DNA from 4 places in the Phycicoccus jejuensis genome. Region 2 is predicted to be linked to each of the others. Evidence: predicted binding sites of a transcription regulator. Region 2 holds the regulator's gene; each other region holds the start of a gene.
What was found. The regulator LexA, encoded in region 2, represses DNA repair genes until DNA is damaged. The targets are predictions, from matches to a motif close to TCGAACANNTGTTCGA.
Positions count from the first base shown of each region.

Region 1: a site for LexA is predicted at 2,874-2,889, ahead of LG324_RS12105 (DUF222 domain-containing protein). Genes of this name have one in related genera too.
Region 3: a site for LexA is predicted at 2,169-2,184, ahead of LG324_RS16790 (DUF222 domain-containing protein). Genes of this name have one in related genera too.
Region 4: a site for LexA is predicted at 1,895-1,910, ahead of LG324_RS16485 (DUF222 domain-containing protein). Genes of this name have one in related genera too.

Region 1 covers NZ_CP085209.1:2,547,193-2,551,535, reverse strand. Annotated here, with positions in the region: gene LG324_RS12120 (OAM dimerization domain-containing protein) at 1-482, opposite strand, end outside; gene LG324_RS12115 (lysine 5,6-aminomutase subunit alpha) at 479-2,086, opposite strand; gene LG324_RS12110 (GNAT family N-acetyltransferase) at 2,214-2,795, shown strand; gene LG324_RS12105 (DUF222 domain-containing protein) at 2,901-4,337, shown strand.
Region 2 covers NZ_CP085209.1:3,054,257-3,058,599, forward strand. Annotated here, with positions in the region: gene LG324_RS14445 (ABC transporter substrate-binding protein) at 1-62, opposite strand, end outside; gene LG324_RS14450 (GNAT family N-acetyltransferase) at 119-700, shown strand; gene LG324_RS14455 (hypothetical protein) at 918-1,097, opposite strand; gene LG324_RS14460 (LysM peptidoglycan-binding domain-containing protein) at 1,370-1,771, opposite strand; gene lexA (transcriptional repressor LexA) at 2,022-2,738, shown strand; gene LG324_RS14470 (succinylglutamate desuccinylase/aspartoacylase family protein) at 2,751-3,719, opposite strand; gene LG324_RS14475 (ATP-dependent zinc protease) at 3,719-4,195, opposite strand; gene LG324_RS14480 (RimK family alpha-L-glutamate ligase) at 4,219-4,343, shown strand, end outside.
Region 3 covers NZ_CP085209.1:3,535,163-3,539,505, reverse strand. Annotated here, with positions in the region: gene LG324_RS16800 (magnesium transporter MgtE N-terminal domain-containing protein) at 1-1,211, opposite strand, end outside; gene LG324_RS16795 (hypothetical protein) at 1,222-1,875, opposite strand; gene LG324_RS16790 (DUF222 domain-containing protein) at 2,196-3,638, shown strand; gene LG324_RS16785 (HpcH/HpaI aldolase/citrate lyase family protein) at 3,942-4,343, shown strand, end outside.
Region 4 covers NZ_CP085209.1:3,472,214-3,476,556, forward strand. Annotated here, with positions in the region: gene LG324_RS16480 (VOC family protein) at 1-430, shown strand, start outside; gene LG324_RS16485 (DUF222 domain-containing protein) at 441-1,883, opposite strand; gene LG324_RS16490 (DUF1810 domain-containing protein) at 2,002-2,439, opposite strand; gene moeB (molybdopterin-synthase adenylyltransferase MoeB) at 2,442-3,638, opposite strand; gene LG324_RS16500 (TetR/AcrR family transcriptional regulator) at 3,730-4,343, shown strand, end outside.

The DNA of each region.
Region 1 (4,343 bases), 510 kb from region 2:
ACGAGGACCTGCGCGCCGAGGTTGACGACCTTCATCTCGCGGTAGTACTCCAGGCCCTTCTCGCCGGCGAAGCCCTTGATGTTGAGGATGGCGTCGATGCCGACCGTGTGCGCGTCGGTGCCGATGCACGCGCCGACGACGACGAGCTTGCGCCCCAGGTGGCTCCGGATCGCCTGGTTGACCTCGGACGAGCCGAGCAGCGGGAACTCGCGCTCGACGACCTGGACCTCGCGCAGGTCGACGAGGTGGGTGACCGAGCCGTAGACGACGAAGAACGTGAAGTGCGGCCCCATCGCCTTGGCGTGCACGAGCAGCGCCGGGCTCATGCCCATCTTCGCGGCGAGCTGGAGCGCGGCCCCCTCGGCGCGCTTGTCGTGCGGCAGCGGCAGGGTGAAGGAGACCTGCACCATCCCGTCGCCGGTCGTGTCGCCGTAGGGGCGCACGAGGGGGCCGGGCGTGGCCGGGGTGGGGGTCGCGCTCATCGGGTGGCCCCTTCCTCGAGGAGGGCGGTCGCGGGGTTGTCGTAGCCGTCGGCCTTGACGAAGACGCCGTCGAGGCCCTTGCCCTTGGTCGGCGGCCGCTTCATCGCCCCAAACGTGCCGTCGGTGATCGCGGCGAGCAGCGGCTGCGGGTACTGCGTGCCACGGGTGCTCGTGTCGGTGACGATCGTGTCGAGCAGGTCGACCGCCTCCGAGAGCACCTGGCGGGCGCGGGTCTGGATGAACCCGTCGCGCGGCGGGTGGAAGTCCTCGGTGAGGCCGCCGGCCGCGTCCATGACGTAGCGGACGTTCTGGAGGGCGAGGTCGCGGTCGGAGAGCCACGGCGTGACGACGGCCTCGGTCATCATCCCGACGAGGAGGATGCCTTGCCCGGTCATCGCGCCGACGAGGTTGAAGAACCCGTCGAGGAGGTAGCCGCGGAAGACGTCACCGGTCATGTGCTTCGTCGGCGGCATCCACTTCAGGGGCGCGTCCGGGAAGAGCTGACGGGCGAGCAGGGCGTGGGCCAGCTCCATCCGGAAGCTGTCGGGGATGTCGGGGTTGATCTCGAACGCGTGCCCGAGGCCGAGCTGCCAGTCCTCGAGGCCCGCCTCCTTGGCGAAGTACTCGTTGAGCAGCTGGCTGACCGTGACGGTGTGCGCGGCCTCGACGGCGTCGGCGGTCGTCAGGTAGTTGTCCTCGCCGGTGTTGATGATGATGCCGGCGCGCGCGTGGACCTGGCGGCTGAAGCGCTGGTCGACGAAGGTGCGGATCGGGTTGATGTCGCGGAAGAGGATCCCGTACATCGAGTCGTTGAGCATCATGTCGAGCCGCTCGAGCCCGGCGAGGGCGGCGATCTCGGGCATGCAGAGGCCGCTGGCGTAGTTGGTCAGGCGGACGTACCGGCCGAGCTCGCGGCTGCTCTCGTCGAGGGCGGCGCGCATCAGGCGGAAGTTCTCCTGCGTCGCGTAGGTGCCGGCGTACCCCTCGCGCGTCGCGCCCTCGGGGACGAAGTCGAGGAGGCTCTGTCCGGTGGAGCGGATGACCGCGATGATGTCGGCGCCCTCGCGGGCCGCGGCCTGCGCCTGTGGGATGTCCTCGTGGATGTCGCCAGTCGCCACGATGAGGTAGACCCACGGGGTGCGCGGTGCGTCACCGACCTTGGCGATCATCCGCTCCCGGGCGCGGCGCTGGGAGTCGACCGTGCGGACGCCCTTCGCGACGGCGCTGCGGGCGGCCTTGCGCGAGCCGGTGAGGTCACGCCCCTCGGGGAGGCGGAACGACACTCCCCCGCTGCTCGCCTTCTGGGCGAGCGTCAGCAGGTCCGGGGCCTCGCCGCGGCGCAGGGCGTCCCAGACCGGGGTGGTGACGCCGTGCTCGAGCCCGACCTCGCCGCGCACCGCGTCGACGAGGTGGTTGACCCACGGCGTGCCCTCGTGGTCGGCACCGGAGAGACCGGCCAGGCGCAGCGTGGCGCGCTCGACGGAGACGGTCGTGTGGGCTCGGGCGAGGTCGACGACGGGCTTGCCGGCGCGCCGTGCGAGGCTGCGGGCCTTGCGGACGACGGCGGGGTCGAGGTCGAGCAGGGCAGGACGACGCGAAGACACGGCGTCAATCTAGCAATTCGGCCGCAGAACTTGTAGCGGATCCGGCCGCGCGCCGCAGATCCTCGCGGCGCGACCCGGGCACGAGAACTCGATGGAAGCGCGCGTCCCCGTCTGATTCGATCGAGGGATGAGCGACGACCCCGGCCTGCCCCCGGTCCGCCCGCGCCGGCACGGGGACCTCCTGCTCCGCCCGGCCGTCGAGGCGGACGTCGCGGCCGTCATGGCGTGGCGCAACCACCCCGACGTCGCCCGGTGGCTGCTGCGCACGACGATGACCGAGGCCGAGATGCTCGAGCGCCTCCGGGATCGACCGGAGTGGACCCTGCCGCTCGCCGTCGAGCACGAGGGGCGCGTCGTGGGGACCGCGTTCGTCGACGTCCTCGACGGCATGGGCCAGGACGGCGGCACCGAGCACCTGCGCTCCGAGGGGCTGGTGGGGTACCTCTTCGACCCCGCGGTGCACGGGCGCGGCTTCGCGAGCCGCACGCTGGTGCTGCTCCTCGAGATCGCGTTCGAGGACCTGCGGCTGCGGCGGGTGACGGCCGGCTGCTTCGCGGACAACATCGGTTCGTGGAAGGTCATGGAGAAGGCGGGGATGCGGCGCGAGCAGCACGGCGTCCGCGACTCCTGGCACGCCGAGCTCGGGTGGGTCGACGGCCTGACCTACGCCCTGCTGCGCGAGGAGTGGATGGAACGAGAAGCGCGCTGAACGTCGTTGAGGGCCGCTCGGAACCGGCTGTCGTGGGCGGATGTTCGTTGTCCACAGATGCCTACTGACCCTTGTCCGTCGAACACGTGTTCGGTACACTGAGGCATGGACACCGAGACCCTCGCCCGCCGCATCGCGGGGCTGCGCGAGGAGTGCGCGCGGCTGGGTCGTGAGCTGGCCGAGTCGGGTCAGTCGCTGTCGGAGGACGAGGCGTTCGCGCTGGCGGGGCAGCTGCAGGGTGTGGTCAACGCGGCCGAGGGCGCGACGGCGGTGGCGGGGGCCTGGGGTGCGCGGTTCGAGCTGACCTTGCTGGGGACCGAGAGGGTCCACCCGCTGGGGTACATGGACCAGATGGCCTCGACGCAGATGGCGCTGGCGACCGGGCTGACCGAGGGTCTGGCCTCGCGGAAGGTCTCCCTCGGGGCGGCGCTGGGTGGGTGCTTCCCGCGGCTGCTGGAGCTGCTGCTGGCCGGTGAGGTCCCGGCGGCGTCGGCGCACAAGGTCATCGACGCGTGCGCCGGTCTGGACGCCGAGGCCTGCTGGAAGGTGGATGCGGCGCTGGCGCCGCGGCTGGCGGGGATGGACCCGGCGCGGGTCGCGGGTGAGGCGCGGCGGGTCGCGACGCGGGTGGCGGCCGATCAGGTCGCCGCTTACGTGGCGCGGACGCGCAAGGGGCGCCGGGTGGAGGTGTGCCCGGGTGAGGACGGGCTGACGGAGTGGTTCGCGTCCCTGCCGACGGCGACGTCCTCGGCGATGTGGGCGGCGGTGGAGGAGCTGGCCGGGGACTACCGGCAGAGCGACGAGGCGCTGTCGGTGCCGGAGTCGCGGGCGGACGCGCTGGCCGACCTCGTCCTGCGCAACGTCAAGGTCAGCGCGCAGGTCACGCTCGGGGTGCCGGTGGTGAGCGACCGTCCCGCGCCCGAGGAGCAGTGCGGGACGAGGTTCCGGGTGGAGTGGGACGACGAGGACACCCTCGTGGACGCCATCACCGGTGAGGTCGTGCGGTACGGCGACCTCGACCCGACGTCCCGCGAGGAGCTGTCGTGGTTGGAGGAGCCGGCCGAGCTCGACGGCGACCTCAGCGTGAAGCAGGCGGTGGTGTCGTCGGGGTACGCGGTGTCGGGCACGCAGCTGCCGGGTCTGGGCTGGGTCGACCCCGCCACCCTGGCCAACCTGCTGAAGCTGCTGCCGTTCGAGGTCGCCCGTGCGGTCCTCGAGGCCGAGACCGGCACACTTGCCTCGCTCACGACTGCCGCGTACAGGCCACCGAAGGCGATCAGCGAGTTCGTCAAGACGCGGGACGGGACGTGCCGGATGTGGGGCTGTGCCCGCCCGGCCGTGCACTGCGACCTCGACCACGTCAAGCCCTGGCCCATCGGCCAGACCACCCCCACCGGGCTGGAGGACCTCTGCCGACGCCACCACCGCTTCAAGCAACAAGGACGGTGGCGACCCCATCTCGACCCTGACGGCACCGTCACCTGGCACGGCCCCGACGGCGCCACCCGCACCACCGAACCCCAGCACTGCGTGCAGCGCTGACGCGCG
Region 2 (4,343 bases):
TCCCCCGCCCCGAGGGCGAAGAGGATCTCGGTGGCCGAGGGGATGAGGCTGACGATGCGCACGCCCCGACCCTACGGAGGTGGTGGCGCGGTGTCGGTGCGCGGTGCTTGGCTGCGGCATGACCACCTGGGAGACCCACCCCGTCACGCCCGACCGCTTCGAGGACTTCGCGGACGTCGTCAACCCCAACCGGCGTGCGACGCACTGCTGGTGCCTCTCGCACCGGCTCCGGCAGCGCGAGATCGACGAGCTCGGCGACGGCAGCCGCGAGCAGGCCGCCCGACGCCTCTGCGAGCGTGCGGTGCCGCCGGGGGTCGTCACCTACCGCGACAGCGTCCCGGTCGGGTGGTGCAACATCGGAGCGCGCAGCGACATCCCGCGGCTCGTGCACTCGACGAGGATCCACCCGGTCGACGACGTCCCGGTGTGGAGCATCGTCTGCGTCGTCGTCCGCGGCGGCCACCGGCGCCAGGGGGTGACGGCGCACCTCATCGAGGGCGCCGTGGCCTGGGCGGCCGAGCAGGGGGCGCCGGCGGTCGAGGCCCACCCGGTCGACCCCGGCGAGCGGCGGCTGGACCTGACGATGGCGTTCGTCGGGACCCGGGCGATGTTCGAGCGGGCCGGCTTCGAGGAGGTCGGTGTCACCGACGCCACCGCGAGCGGGATGCCGCGCCTGGTCATGCGGCGGACCCTGGCCTGACCCTCGGCCCGTCAGCGCCGGGGACGGCCGATCCCCCCACCCGGACCCGGTCGGGGGTCGGAGTGGGGGGACCTGCGGTGCCCCGGCGACGTGAGGGCCGCGGCCTCCCTGCAGACGACAGCCAGCGCCGCCCGCTCCGTCGTCGCGTCGGTGGAGAGCCAGCGACGACGAGGGGGTGCGACCCGGGGACCCTCTGTGTATCCCCGGGCCGCACGTCTCATTCCCCGGGGCTCTGGCTGTGGTGCACGAGTGCCGCCGTGTAGGCACCGTGCCAGCCGCCCGAGGTGGCGGACCCGCGCGCTCCGCAGCCGCACGACCAGAGCCACCGGCCCTGGCCGCCGCACTGGACGACCGGGTGGTGGGTGGGGCGGTAGGAGCCGCGACGACGTGTCCGCATGCCTTGAAGTCTGTTCGTGCACAAGGGGGTCGCGCAGCGTCGGAGCGTGCCCGCGGGCCGATGGGACCCGGAGGTCCGACAGGTCGGGGGATGCCCCCTCCCCCGTTCGGCCGAGCGTGGCGCGCTTGACAGGGGTGCGCGGCCGGCACCGGCCGGACACAGCACGGAGGGCGCCGTCTCCTCTGCACGGGAGACGACGCCCTCCGGCGTCCGAGTCGGGTCGAGGGACTCGGGGATCGTGGCGCGCCGGACCGGGCGCCCCCGGCGGCGGCTCAGCCCGCAGGGACGACCAGCTGCTGACCGGCGCGGATCTGCGCGGTGCTCAGCCCGTTGGCGAGCTGGATGGCGACGATGCCGTCGCTGATGGACATCGAGGGCAGCTCACGGGACGCGATCTCGGACAGCGTCTGGCCGGGCGACACCGAGACGGTGTGGGCCGGCTCGACGGCGCCCGCGCCCCCGAGGCCGCGCAGGCCGAGGGCTGCCGCCAGCGCGAGGGTGGCGAGCACGAGCAGCACGAGGCGGCCGCGGCGGGTGATCCGCAGCGCCGGCTGTGCGGCGCGGGCCGCACGCCCTCCGGTGGCGCCGCCCTCGAGAACGACGAGCCGCGGGCGGCGCGCCGGCACGGGGCGGGTGTGGCCGAGGTCGGTGGGGTCCCAGGCGATCGCGCTCATCATGTCCTCCATCCCGGCGGCCGGGGCCACCGTCGAACCGGTGTTCGATAGAACGTCTGTACGAGTTATAGCACGCACGTTCGAGGCGGACAAGACACGCGTCGAACACATGTTTGAGTTCGAGGCCCGTCGCTCGTAGGATGTCCGCATGCAGATCAGACTGCATGTCACCACCGACAGACCGTCTGACCTGCGAAAACACCGGTCAGGCCCCCCGTCGGCACGGGGCGGCCGCAGCGAAGGGGTCGAGATGGCACGTCCGAGGAACGCCGACATCCACGAGATGCCCGACCGCGGCGACGGCGGGGACCTCACCCACCGCCAGCGCAAGATCCTCGAGGTCATCCGCAACGCCGTCGACCGGCACGGCTACCCGCCGAGCATGCGCGAGATCGGCGAGGCCGTCGGGCTCACCTCCCCCAGCTCGGTCGCCCACCAGCTCTCGGCGCTCGAGCGCAAGGGCTTCCTGCGCCGCGACCCCAACCGGCCGCGCGCCATCGAGGTCGTCTCCCCCGACCGTCAGGGCTCCGGCTACCGCCGCCCCGAGGCCGACGAGGTCGTCGACGTCACCGGCGAGGGCGACGAGCGCCCCGAGGCCTCCTACGTCCCGGTCCTCGGCCGGATCGCCGCCGGCGTCCCGATCACCGCCGAGGAGGTCGTCGAGGACGTCTTCCCGTTGCCCAAGCAGATCGTCGGCGAGGGCAGCCTCTTCCTGCTCAAGGTCGTCGGCGACTCGATGGTCGACGCGGCCATCTGCGACGGCGACTGGGTCGTCGTGCGCCAGCAGCCGACCGCCGAGAACGGCGACATCGTCGCGGCGATGCTCGACAACGAGGCGACGGTCAAGACCTTCAAGCGGCGCGACGGCAAGGTCTGGCTCATGCCGCACAACCCGGCCTTCGAGCCGATCGACGGCGACCACGCGACGATCCTCGGCAAGGTCACCGCGGTCCTGCGCCGCGTCTGAGGCCGGCCGGCGTCAGTCCTCGACCTCGGCGATGTGGACGACCGCGTCGCCGGAGTTGACCAGCGGCGCCTCGGTGCGCCCGACGACGACGCCGGAGCGGTCGGCGTGCACCAGCCGCACCCGCTTGCCGAGCGAGTCGAAGAGGCCACCGAGGCGCGCCCCGCGCTCGACGCGCTCCCCCAGCGCGACCTCGAGGTGGAGCATGCCGGTGCCGCGCGCCCGGACCCATCCGCTGCGGAACGAGACCGCCGACGGCGCCGGCGGGTCCTCGGCGACCGGCTCGGTCATCCCGAGCGCGGCGAGCACGCGGCGCACGCCGAGCACGCCGGCGTCGACGGCCCAGCGGTCCATCCGCCACGCCTCGCCCGCCTCGTAGAGCAGGACGGTCGCGCCCCGCTCGCGGGCGGCGTACCGGAGCGAGCCGTCGCGCAGCTTCGCGTTGAGCATGACGGGGGCCGCGAAGGCCTCGGCGAGCGCGCGGGTGCGCGGGTCCTCGAGGTCGGCGCGGACCTGCGGCAGGTTGGTGCGCCGGTCCGAGCCGGTGTGCAGGTCGATGCCGACCTCGCACTTGTCGACGACCTCGGTCATGAACAGGTGCGCGATGCGCCCGGCGAGCGAGCCGCGCGGCGACCCCGGGAAGGAGCGGTTGAGGTCGCGGCGGTCGGGCAGGTATCGCTGCCCGGCCGAGAAGCCGAGGACGTTGACGATGGGGACGGCGATCAAGGTGCCGCAGAACGTCTTCGGGTCGAGGCCGGCGACGACCTGACGCACCACCTCGACCCCGACCGCCTCGTCGCCGTGGATGGCGGCGTCGACCCAGACGGTCGGTCCCTCCTCGCGCCCGTGGACGACCCGGACGGGCAGCTCGACGTCGGCGCCGGTGACCAGACGGGTGATCGGCAGCGACACCGACTGCGTGCGCCCGGCGCGCACGCGCACGTGGCCGATCTCGAAGGAGGGCCGAAGGGGGCGCCGGGCCATCAGGCCCTCCCCCGGTTGCGCCGGCGCATCGCGAGCGGCGGACGGCCGCCGAGGTAGGAGCGGCCGGGGTCGACGGCGAAGCCCTGGCGCAGCGCCTCGCGCCCGACGAGCATCCGGAAGCCCATCTCGTCGCGGCGCGCGAGGGTCATCTCGGCGGCGACCGTGCGGCCCATGAGGACGAGGTCCATCGCGACGACGAGCCGCTCCTCGGCGTGGCCCGAGGACGAGCGGACCTCGCGCACGTCGAGCACGGGGCACTCGCACTGGACGGCGTCGGCCTCCGAGCGCTGCCACGGCTGGATGCGGAAGCGGGCCCACCGCTCGCCGTCGCGCTCGAGGTCCTCGAGGTCGAAGGCGTGGATCGACGAGGACCGCGCGCCGGTGTCGAGCTTGGCCTTGACCCACGGCACACCGACCGCCGGGAGGCCGACCCACTCGCGCCAGCCCGCGAGGGTGTAGGAATGGCTGTCCGTCATCCGTCCTCTCCCGTCGGGAAACCATGAAGCTCGCGATCCTCTCCCGCGCGCCTCGCTCGTACAGTACGCAGCGCCTGCGCACCGCCGCCCAGGACCGTGGCCACCAGGTCAAGGTCCTCAACACCCTCCGCTTCGGCATCGACCTGTC
Region 3 (4,343 bases), 480 kb from region 2:
ACGGTGACCGCGCCGAGCAGGTGCCCCTCCTCGTCGACGACCGGCATGCCGACGAGGTCGTACGTGGCGAGCGTCCGGGTCACCTGGCCCAGGCTCGCGGTGGGCGGCAGCGGCTCGACGTCCTTGTCGAGGATGCCGCCGATCGGCTGGTGCGGCGCCTCGCGCAGGAGCCGCTGGATGTGGACGACGCCGAGGAACTTGCCGGTGGGGGTCTCCAGCGGCGGGCGGCAGACGAAGACGGTGCAGGCCAGCGCGGTCGAGAGCTCCTGGCGGCGGACGACGGCGAGGGCCTCGGCGATCGACGCCTCCGGGCCGAGGATGACCGGCTCGGTCGTCATGAGGCCACCGGCGGTGTTCTCGTCGTAGGTGAGGAGGCGGCGCAGGTCCGCGGCCTCGTCGGCGTCCATCTTCTCGAGCAGCTCCTCCTGGCGCTCCGGCGGCAGCTCGGAGAGGAGGTCGGCGGCGTCGTCGGGCTCCATCGCCTCGAGGACGTCGGCGGCGCGGGCGACCTCGAGGCCGACGAGGATCTCGACCTGGTCGTCCTCGGGCAGCTCCTCGATGACGTCGGCGAGGCGCTCGTCGGTGAGGGCGGCGGCGACCTCGGCGCGGCGGCGCGGGCTGAGGTCGTGGATGACCTCGGCGAGGTCGGCGGGCTTGAGGTCCTCGTAGGTCTCGAGCAGCTTGGCCGCGCCCTGCCCCTCGCTCGCGGTGCGCAGGCCGACGACGTCCTCGATCGTCGCGACGAAGGTCTCGCCGCGGCGGCGCCCGAGGCGGCCGAGGCGGGAGGGGCGCGAGGCGTCGAGGCGCACGGCGACGCGCGTGACGTTCCAGCCGCGCTGGCCGAGCTGCTCGATGCCGACGTCCTGGACCGTGGCGGTCGCGATGTCGCCGTCCTCGGTGCGGACCTGGACGGTGCGCTCGAGGAGCTCGGCGACGACGAGGGTCTCGTTCGGGCGCTGCTCGAAGCGGCGCATGTTGACCAGGCCGGTCGTGATGACCTGGCCACCCTCGACGGACGTGACCCGGGTCATCGGGACGAACACGCGGCGGCGGCCCGGCACCTCGACGACGAGGCCGATGGCCCGCGGACGGGACTTCGTGGCGCTGAACGTGACGACGACGTCGCGGACGCGGCCCACCTTGTCGCCGAGCGGGTCGAAGACGTCCAGCTCGGACAGGCGGCCGACGAAGGCCCGGGTCGGCGTGCTCACGTCCGACAGGCTATCCGCCGTCGGAGGGGGGCGTGGACGGCTCGTCCGGGGTGTTGCGCCGGGCGCCGGCCCGGCCGCGCCAGTGCCAGGGGCGCCACCGCGCGGTCGCGGGCGCCGCGGGTCGGACGGGGGCCGCGCCGCTGCTCGTGCCGTGGTGGCCGGGCTGCTCGCCGGGTCGGCCGTGCGGGGTGAGGACGTGGAGGGTGTTGTGCGCCCGCCAGCGCTCGAGGACCTCCTCGGCGCTGCCCGGGGCGTTGAGCCGCTCGGGCCGCAGGACCGCCGCGGCCTGCTCCCACGCGTCGGTGCCCGGCTCGAGGACGCTGGTGGTGGCGTGGATGGTGAGGAGGCGGCCGCCGGTGTCCTTGCTGCGCAGGACGAGCTCGACCTCGCCGGGCAGCCACGGCAGGTGCTGCTCACCGGGGCCGGAGACGACGTAGGCCGCCGGCCCGGTGCCCCGCTCGTCGCCGTCGTCGTGCCACACGTGCCAGACCGGGTACGTCGAACCGTCCGGCAGGCGGACCCACAGCAGCCCCGACTTGGACGCGGCCTCGTTGAGCAGCTTCGTCACGTCGACCCGTGGGGGAGCGGGCGCGGCGGGCGTGACGTCGGCGGCGGCGCTGGCGTTGGCGGCGGCGCTGGCGTCGGTGGTCGCCTCGTCGGACATGTCCAGCACTCTCCCACAGCACCCGCTCGTCCCGGCTGCTTCGCATTGCGACGCACTCGGGACGAGCGGTCGTGGTGCGTCCCGCCGGTGCCGTCTCGCCCTGCCGGTGCGACCTCGCCCGGCCGGTGCCTCATGGCACCCCGGCACGGCGAGACCCGGGCGGCACGGCGTGACCACGACGGCGGGGCTGCGAGGGGGTCGGGCAGGAGGGGAGCCGGAGGGGGTTCTGCTTCTCTCGCGACGACGAATTTTGTTCTGCTGAGGGCGAACCGAGCCTCGTGGGCCCTTGTCCGTCGAACACGTGTTCGCTACACTGAGGCATGGACACCGAGACCCTCTCCCGCCGCATCGCGGGCTTGCGCGAGGAGTGCGCGCGGCTGGGGGCCGAGCTGGTCGAGGGTGGTCACGTCCTGTCGTCGGAGGAGGCGTTCGCTCTCGCCGGGGAGCTGCAGGGTGTCGTGAACGCGGCCGAGGGGGCCACGGCGGTGGCGGGGGCGTGGGGCGCCAGGGTGGAGACGACGGTGCGCTCGGGCTCGTGGGAGCGGGTGCACCCGGTGGGGTTCGTCGACGCGATGGCCTCGACGCGGATGTCGCTTGCGACGGGGCTGACCGAGGGGGTGGCGGGCCGGAAGGCGGCGTTGGGTGCGGCGCTGGGTGAACGGTTCCCGCGGGTGCGCGAGCTGCTCGTCGCGGGCGAGGTGGCCGTGGTGAACGTGCAGAAGGTGGTCGACGCGTGCGCCGGGCTGGACGCCGAGGCCTGCGGGCAGGTGGACGAGGCGCTGGCGCCCCGGTTGGCGGGGATGGACCCGGCGCGGGTCGCGGGTGAGGCGCGGCGGGTCGCGACGCGGGTGGCGGCCGACCAGGTCGCGGCGCACGTGGCGCTGCGGAAGCGGGGCCGGTGCGTGGAGGTCCGGCCCGGGGAGGACGGCCTGACGGACTGGTTCGCGTCCCTGCCGACAGCGACGTCCTCGGCGATGTGGGCGGCGGTGGAGGAGCTGGCCGGGGACTACCGGCAGAGCGACGGCGCGCTGTCGGTGCCGGAGTCGCGGGCGGACGCGCTGGCCGATCTCGTCCTGCGCAACGTGCGCGTCTCGGCGCAGGTCACCCTCGGGGTGCCTGTTGTCACGGACCGGCCCGCGCCGGAGCAGGCGTCGGGGACGAGGTTCCGGGTGGAGTGGGACGACGACGAGACGCTCATCGATGCCACGACGGGTGAGGTCGTCCGGTACGGCGACCTCGACCCGGACTCGCGCGAGGAGCTGTCGTGGTTGGAGGAGCCGGCCGAGCTCGACGGCGACCTCACCCACCCCCAGGCCGTCGTGTCGCCCGGGTACGCGGTGTCCGGGACCCTGCTGCCTGGCCTGGGCTGGGTCGACCCCGCCACCCTCGCCAACCTCCTCAAGGTCCTGCCGTTCGAGGTCGCCCGGGCCGTCCTCGACGCGGAGACCGGCACCCTGGCCTCACTCACCACCGGCGCGTACAAACCCTCGAAGGCGATCAGCGAGTTCGTGAAGACCCGGGACGGGACGTGTCGGATGTGGGGCTGCACCAGACCCGCCGTGCACTGCGACCTCGACCACGTCCGTCCCTGGCCCACCGGCCAGACCACCCCGACCGAGTTGAAGGACCTCTGCCGGCGCCACCACCGCTTCAAGCAACAAGGACGCTGGCGACCCCGCCTCGACCCTGACGGCACCGTCACCTGGCACGGCCCCGACGGCGCCACCCGCACCACCGAACCCGCCCACCGCACCACCGGCTGACCGCCGCCTCGGACTGCCGACGCCCACCCTGTCGCCCCACGGTGCGGCGTACAGAAATCGACGCTTGCGTCACTTCCTGTCCGGCTCGATGTCGGCACGAGCGGCGTCGCTGGGTGCGCCTGCCGGGTCGCCCTGTCCTCGTCCTGCCGCCCCGATCTCGTCCTGCCGGCCCCGTGTGGCACCCGGCGGGGCGAGGAGTCCCGCCGCGGCGTGGGTCACACCGTGACGTGGCTCATGCGGAGGGGGCCCGGCCCGCTGCTAGCGTCCGACGCGACCGTGCACCCCGCCTCGGAAGGCTCGACGATGCGCAGCGCCAAGGACTTCTTCGCCCCCCTCGCCGTGGGGGCGCCGATGCCGCTCCGGGAGGTGCCCGCCCGGCCCAGCCGGATGATCCACTTCTTCGACCCGAGCAACCCGAAGATGGCCGCGAAGGTGCCCGACATGGTCGGCACCGTCGACGTGCTCCTCGGCAACCTCGAGGACGCGGTCAAGGCCGAGAACAAGGAGGCCGCCCGCCAGGGGCTCGTCGACATCGCGCGGGCCACCGACTTCGGGGAGCACACCCAGCTCTGGACGCGCGTCAACGCCCTCGACAGCCCATGGGCGCTCGACGACCTGATCACGCTCGTCACCGAGATCGGCGACCGGCTCGACGTCGTCATGGTCCCCAAGGTCCAGGGCCCCGAGGACATCCACTACGTCGAC
Region 4 (4,343 bases), 420 kb from region 2:
GGACGAGGAGCACGTCGTCCTCGCGGACCCCGAGGGCAACGCGCTGTGCGTCATCCCGCCGTGGAACCGCTTCCTCGCGGGCACCGGGCTGCTCGGCGAGGTCGCCGGGGACGGTGGTCGGGCGACCGGCGTGTTCTGGAGCGAGGCGCTGGGCTGGCCTCTGGTGTGGGACGAGGACGACGAGACGGCGGTCCAGTCGCCGGCCGGCGGCACGAAGGTCGCGTGGGGTGGCGGCCCGGTGGCTCCGAAGGACGGGGTGAGCCGCACCCGGATGGAGGTCGTCGCTGCGGCGGGCACCGACCTCGCCGATGCCGTCGCCGAGCTCGAACGTCTGGGCGCTGTCCGTGTGGATACCGTTCTCGCTGAGGGCGACTCGGTCACCCTGGTCGACCCGTCCGGCACCGAGCTCGTCGTCCTGTCGCCCCGCTGACGCCCCGGGCTCAGCCGGTCGTGCGGTGCTGGGGTTCGGTGGTGCGGGTGGCGCCGTCGGGGCCGTGCCAGGTGACGGTGCCGTCGGGGGCGAGGTGGGGTCGCCACCGGCCTTGCTGCTTGAGGCGGTGGTGGCGCCGGCAGAGGTCCTCCAGCCCGGTGGGGGTGGTCGCACCAAGAGGCCATGGCCGGACGTGGTCGAGGTCGCAGTGTGCGGCGGGTCTGGTGCAGCCCCACATCCGGCACGTCCCGTCCCTCGTCTTGACGAACTCGCTGATCGCCGTCGGTGGCCTGTACGCGGCAGTCGTGAGGGAGGCCAGGGTCCCGGTGTCGGCCTCGAGCACGGCGCGGGCCACCTCGAACGGCAGCAGCTTGAGGAGGTTGGCGAGGGTGGCGGGGTCGACCCAGCCCAGACCCGGCAGCTGAGTCCCGGACACCGCGTACCCCGACGACACCACCGCCTGCTTCACGCTGAGGTCGCCGTCGAGCTCGGCCGGCTCCGCCAACCACGACAGCGCTTCCCGGCTGGCCGCGTCCAGGTCCCCGTAGCGCGTCTCCAGTCCGGTCACCGCGTCGATGACCGTCTCGTCGTCGTCCCACTCCATCCGGAACCTCGTCCCACACTGCTCCTCGGGCGCCGGCCGGTCGGTCACCACGGGCACCCCGAGGGTGACCTGGGCGCTGACCTTGACGTTGCACAGCACGAGGTCGGCCAGCGCGTCCGCCCGCGACTCCGGCACCGACAGCGCGCCGTCGCTCTGCCGGTAGCCCCCGGCCAGCTCCTCCACCGCCGCCCACATCGCGCTCGAGGTCGCCGTCGGCAGGGAGGCGAACCAGTCGCTCAGCCCGTCCTCCCCGGGCCGGACCTCCACGCACCGGCCCCGCTTCCGCAGCGCCACGTGCGCCGCGACCTGGTCCGCCGCCACCCGCGTCGCGACCCGCCGCGCCTCACCCGCGACCCGCGCCGGGTCCATCCCCGCCAGCCGGGGCGCCAGCGCCGCATCCACCTGCCCGCAGGCCTCGGCGTCCAGACCGGCGCACGCGTCGACGACCTTGTGCACGTTCACCACGGCCACCTCGCCCGCGACGAGCAGCTCGCGCACCCGCGGGAACCGCTCACCCAGCGCCGCACCCAACGCCGCCTTCCGGCCCGCCACCCCCTCGGTCAGCCCCGTCGCGAGCGACATCCGCGTCGAGGCCATCGCGTCGACGAACCCCACCGGATGCACCCGCTCCCACGACCCGGACCGCACCGTCGTCTCCACCCTGGCGCCCCACGCCCCCGCCACCGCCGTGGCCCCCTCGGCCGCGTTCACGACACCCTGCAGCTCCCCGGCGAGCGCGAACGCCTCCTCCGGCGACAGGCCGTGACCCTGCTCGACCAGCTCACGACCCAGCCGCGCGCACTCCTCGCGCAGACCCGCGATGCGGCGGGAGAGGGTCTCGGTGTCCATGCCTCAGTGTACCGAACACGTGTTCGACAGACAAGGGTCCCAAGAGCATTGTGGACAACCAATCGAGCTCGCGCACAGCAGGATCCCGCACCGAGCAACCGTGCTCACACCGCCCGGATCAGAGGAGGCGCAGCGTCTCGGGGTCGTCGGTGCCGCCGAAGTACTGCTCGAGCGCCGCCCGGAAGGGCGTGTCCTCTCCCGGACCGGAAGCCACCGCGAACAGGGTCATCGAGGAGCGCAGCTTGACGGCGTCGATGCCGCCGAGGACCGCCTCGGCGTCCGACCCCGGCAGCGCGAGCAGGGCCTCGACGCACTCGTGCAGCCGCGGCCCCAGCACCGGGTGGGCGAGGTACTCGCGGGCCTCCCCCACCCCGCGCACGCCGTAGTGCTGCGCCGTCGCGCTGCGTCCGAGCCCGGCCACCTGGGGCAGGACGAACCACATCCAGTGCGAGCGCTTCCGTCCGGCGCGCAGCTCGGCCAGCGCGGCGGCATACGTCCCGCCCGAGTCCTGGGCCGCGACGAACCGCTCCAGGCCGTCCGCACCGTCACCGGCCACCCTCAGTACCCCGGCACCGACGGGTCGATGTCGCGCGACCACGCGAGGATGCCGCCGGGCACGTCCCACGCGTCGACGCCGCGAGCCCGCAGCAGGTCGACGGCCTCCGCCGAGCGCCCACCGGCCTTGCAGTGCACGACGACCCGGCGCCCGTCACCCCCGGGCACGGACGCCCCGGCACGCACCTCACCGACCGGCAGCAGCACCGAGCCCGGGATGGCCGCGACGTCGCGCTCCCCCGGCTCGCGGACGTCGAGCAGGACGAATTCGGCCCGCCCCGCGTCACGCTCGGCGAGCAGCCGGGCGAGCTCCTCGACCCCGACCTCGGGACGACCCAGCGAGCCATCGTCCGCCAGATCGCCTGCAGCACAGGCATCCTCACGCTGCGTCGCCCACCCGAGCGGACGCGTCGCGTCGGCCGAGGCGCCGCACACCGCGCAGCCCGGGTCGCGCCGGACCGGCACCGCGTCCCACGTCTGGCGCAGCGCGTCGTGGACGAGCAGCCGGCCGACGAGCACCTCCCCCGACCCCGTGACGAGCTTGACCGCCTCGGTCGCCATGACGGACCCCACCGACGCGCACACCGCGCCGAGCACCCCGCCGACCGCGCACGAGGGCACGGCGTCCGGCGGCGGTTGCTGCGGGAAGACGCAGGCGTAGCAGGGGCCCTCGCCGGCCCACCACACCGACACCTGCCCGTCGAACCGGTAGACCGACCCCCAGACGTGCGGGATGCCGAGCCGGGCGCACGCGTCGCCGACGAGGTAGCGCGTCGGGAAGTTGTCGGCGCCGTCGAGGACGAGGTCGTAGTCCGCGAGCACCTCCATCGCCGTCACGGCGTCGAGCCGCTCGCGGTGCCGCACGACGACCGTGTCGGGCGAGATCGCCGCCACGGCGTCCGCGGCGGAGTCGACCTTGGCGCGACCGACGTCGTCGACGCCGTGCACCACCTGGCGCTGGAGGTTGGTCGACTCGACGACGTCGTCGTCGACGACCCCGATCGTGCCGACCCCCGCCGCGGCGAGGTAGAGCAGCGCGGGCGACCCCAGCCCCCCGGCACCGACGACGAGGACGCGCGCGGCGCGCAGGCGGCGCTGGCCGTCGAGCCCGAGGTCGGGCAGGAGGAGGTGGCGGGCGAAGCGGGTCCGCTCTGCGGCGGTGAGCTCGGGCCCGGGCGGCACCAGCGGGGGACGCGCCATACGGCGAACCTAACACCGGCGCGGGGCACAGCCCCCGGCCACGACCTACCCGTCCGTAGGATGACGCGCGACGCCACGACCGGAGGACCCCATGACCAGCACCACGACCCCTCGCAGCTCGCGGATGCCGCGCAGCGAGCGCCGCGCCCAGCTGCTCGAGGCCGCCCAGGCCGTGTTCGTCCAGTCCGGCTACCACGCGGCCGCGATGGACGAGATCGCCGACCGCGCCGGCGTCTCCAAGCCCGTCCTCTATCAGCACTTCCCCGGCAAGCTCGACCTCTACCTGGCCCTCCTCGACACCCACTGCGACACCCTCGAGCAGCTCGTGCGCCGGGCGCTCGGGACCGACGCCGGCGACAACGAGGCCCGCGTCCGCGCGACGGTCGCCGCCTACTTCGACTTCGTGACGCGCGAGGACGCCGCCTTCCGCATGGTCTTCGAGTCCGACCTCACGAGCGTCCCGCAGGTCCGCTCGCGGCTCGACGCCGTCGAGCTCGCCTGTGCCGAGGCCATCGCCGAGGTCATCGCCGAGGACACCGGTGCGGACGACGAGCGGGCGCTCCTCCTCGGCTCTGCCCTCGCCGGGATGGCCCAGGTGGCGGCCCGGCACTGGCTGGCCCAGGACGGCGACATCCCCGAGGCCGAGGCCGCCGCCACGATCAGCACGCTCGCCTGGCGCGGGCTCGGCTCCTTCCCGAAGGTCGG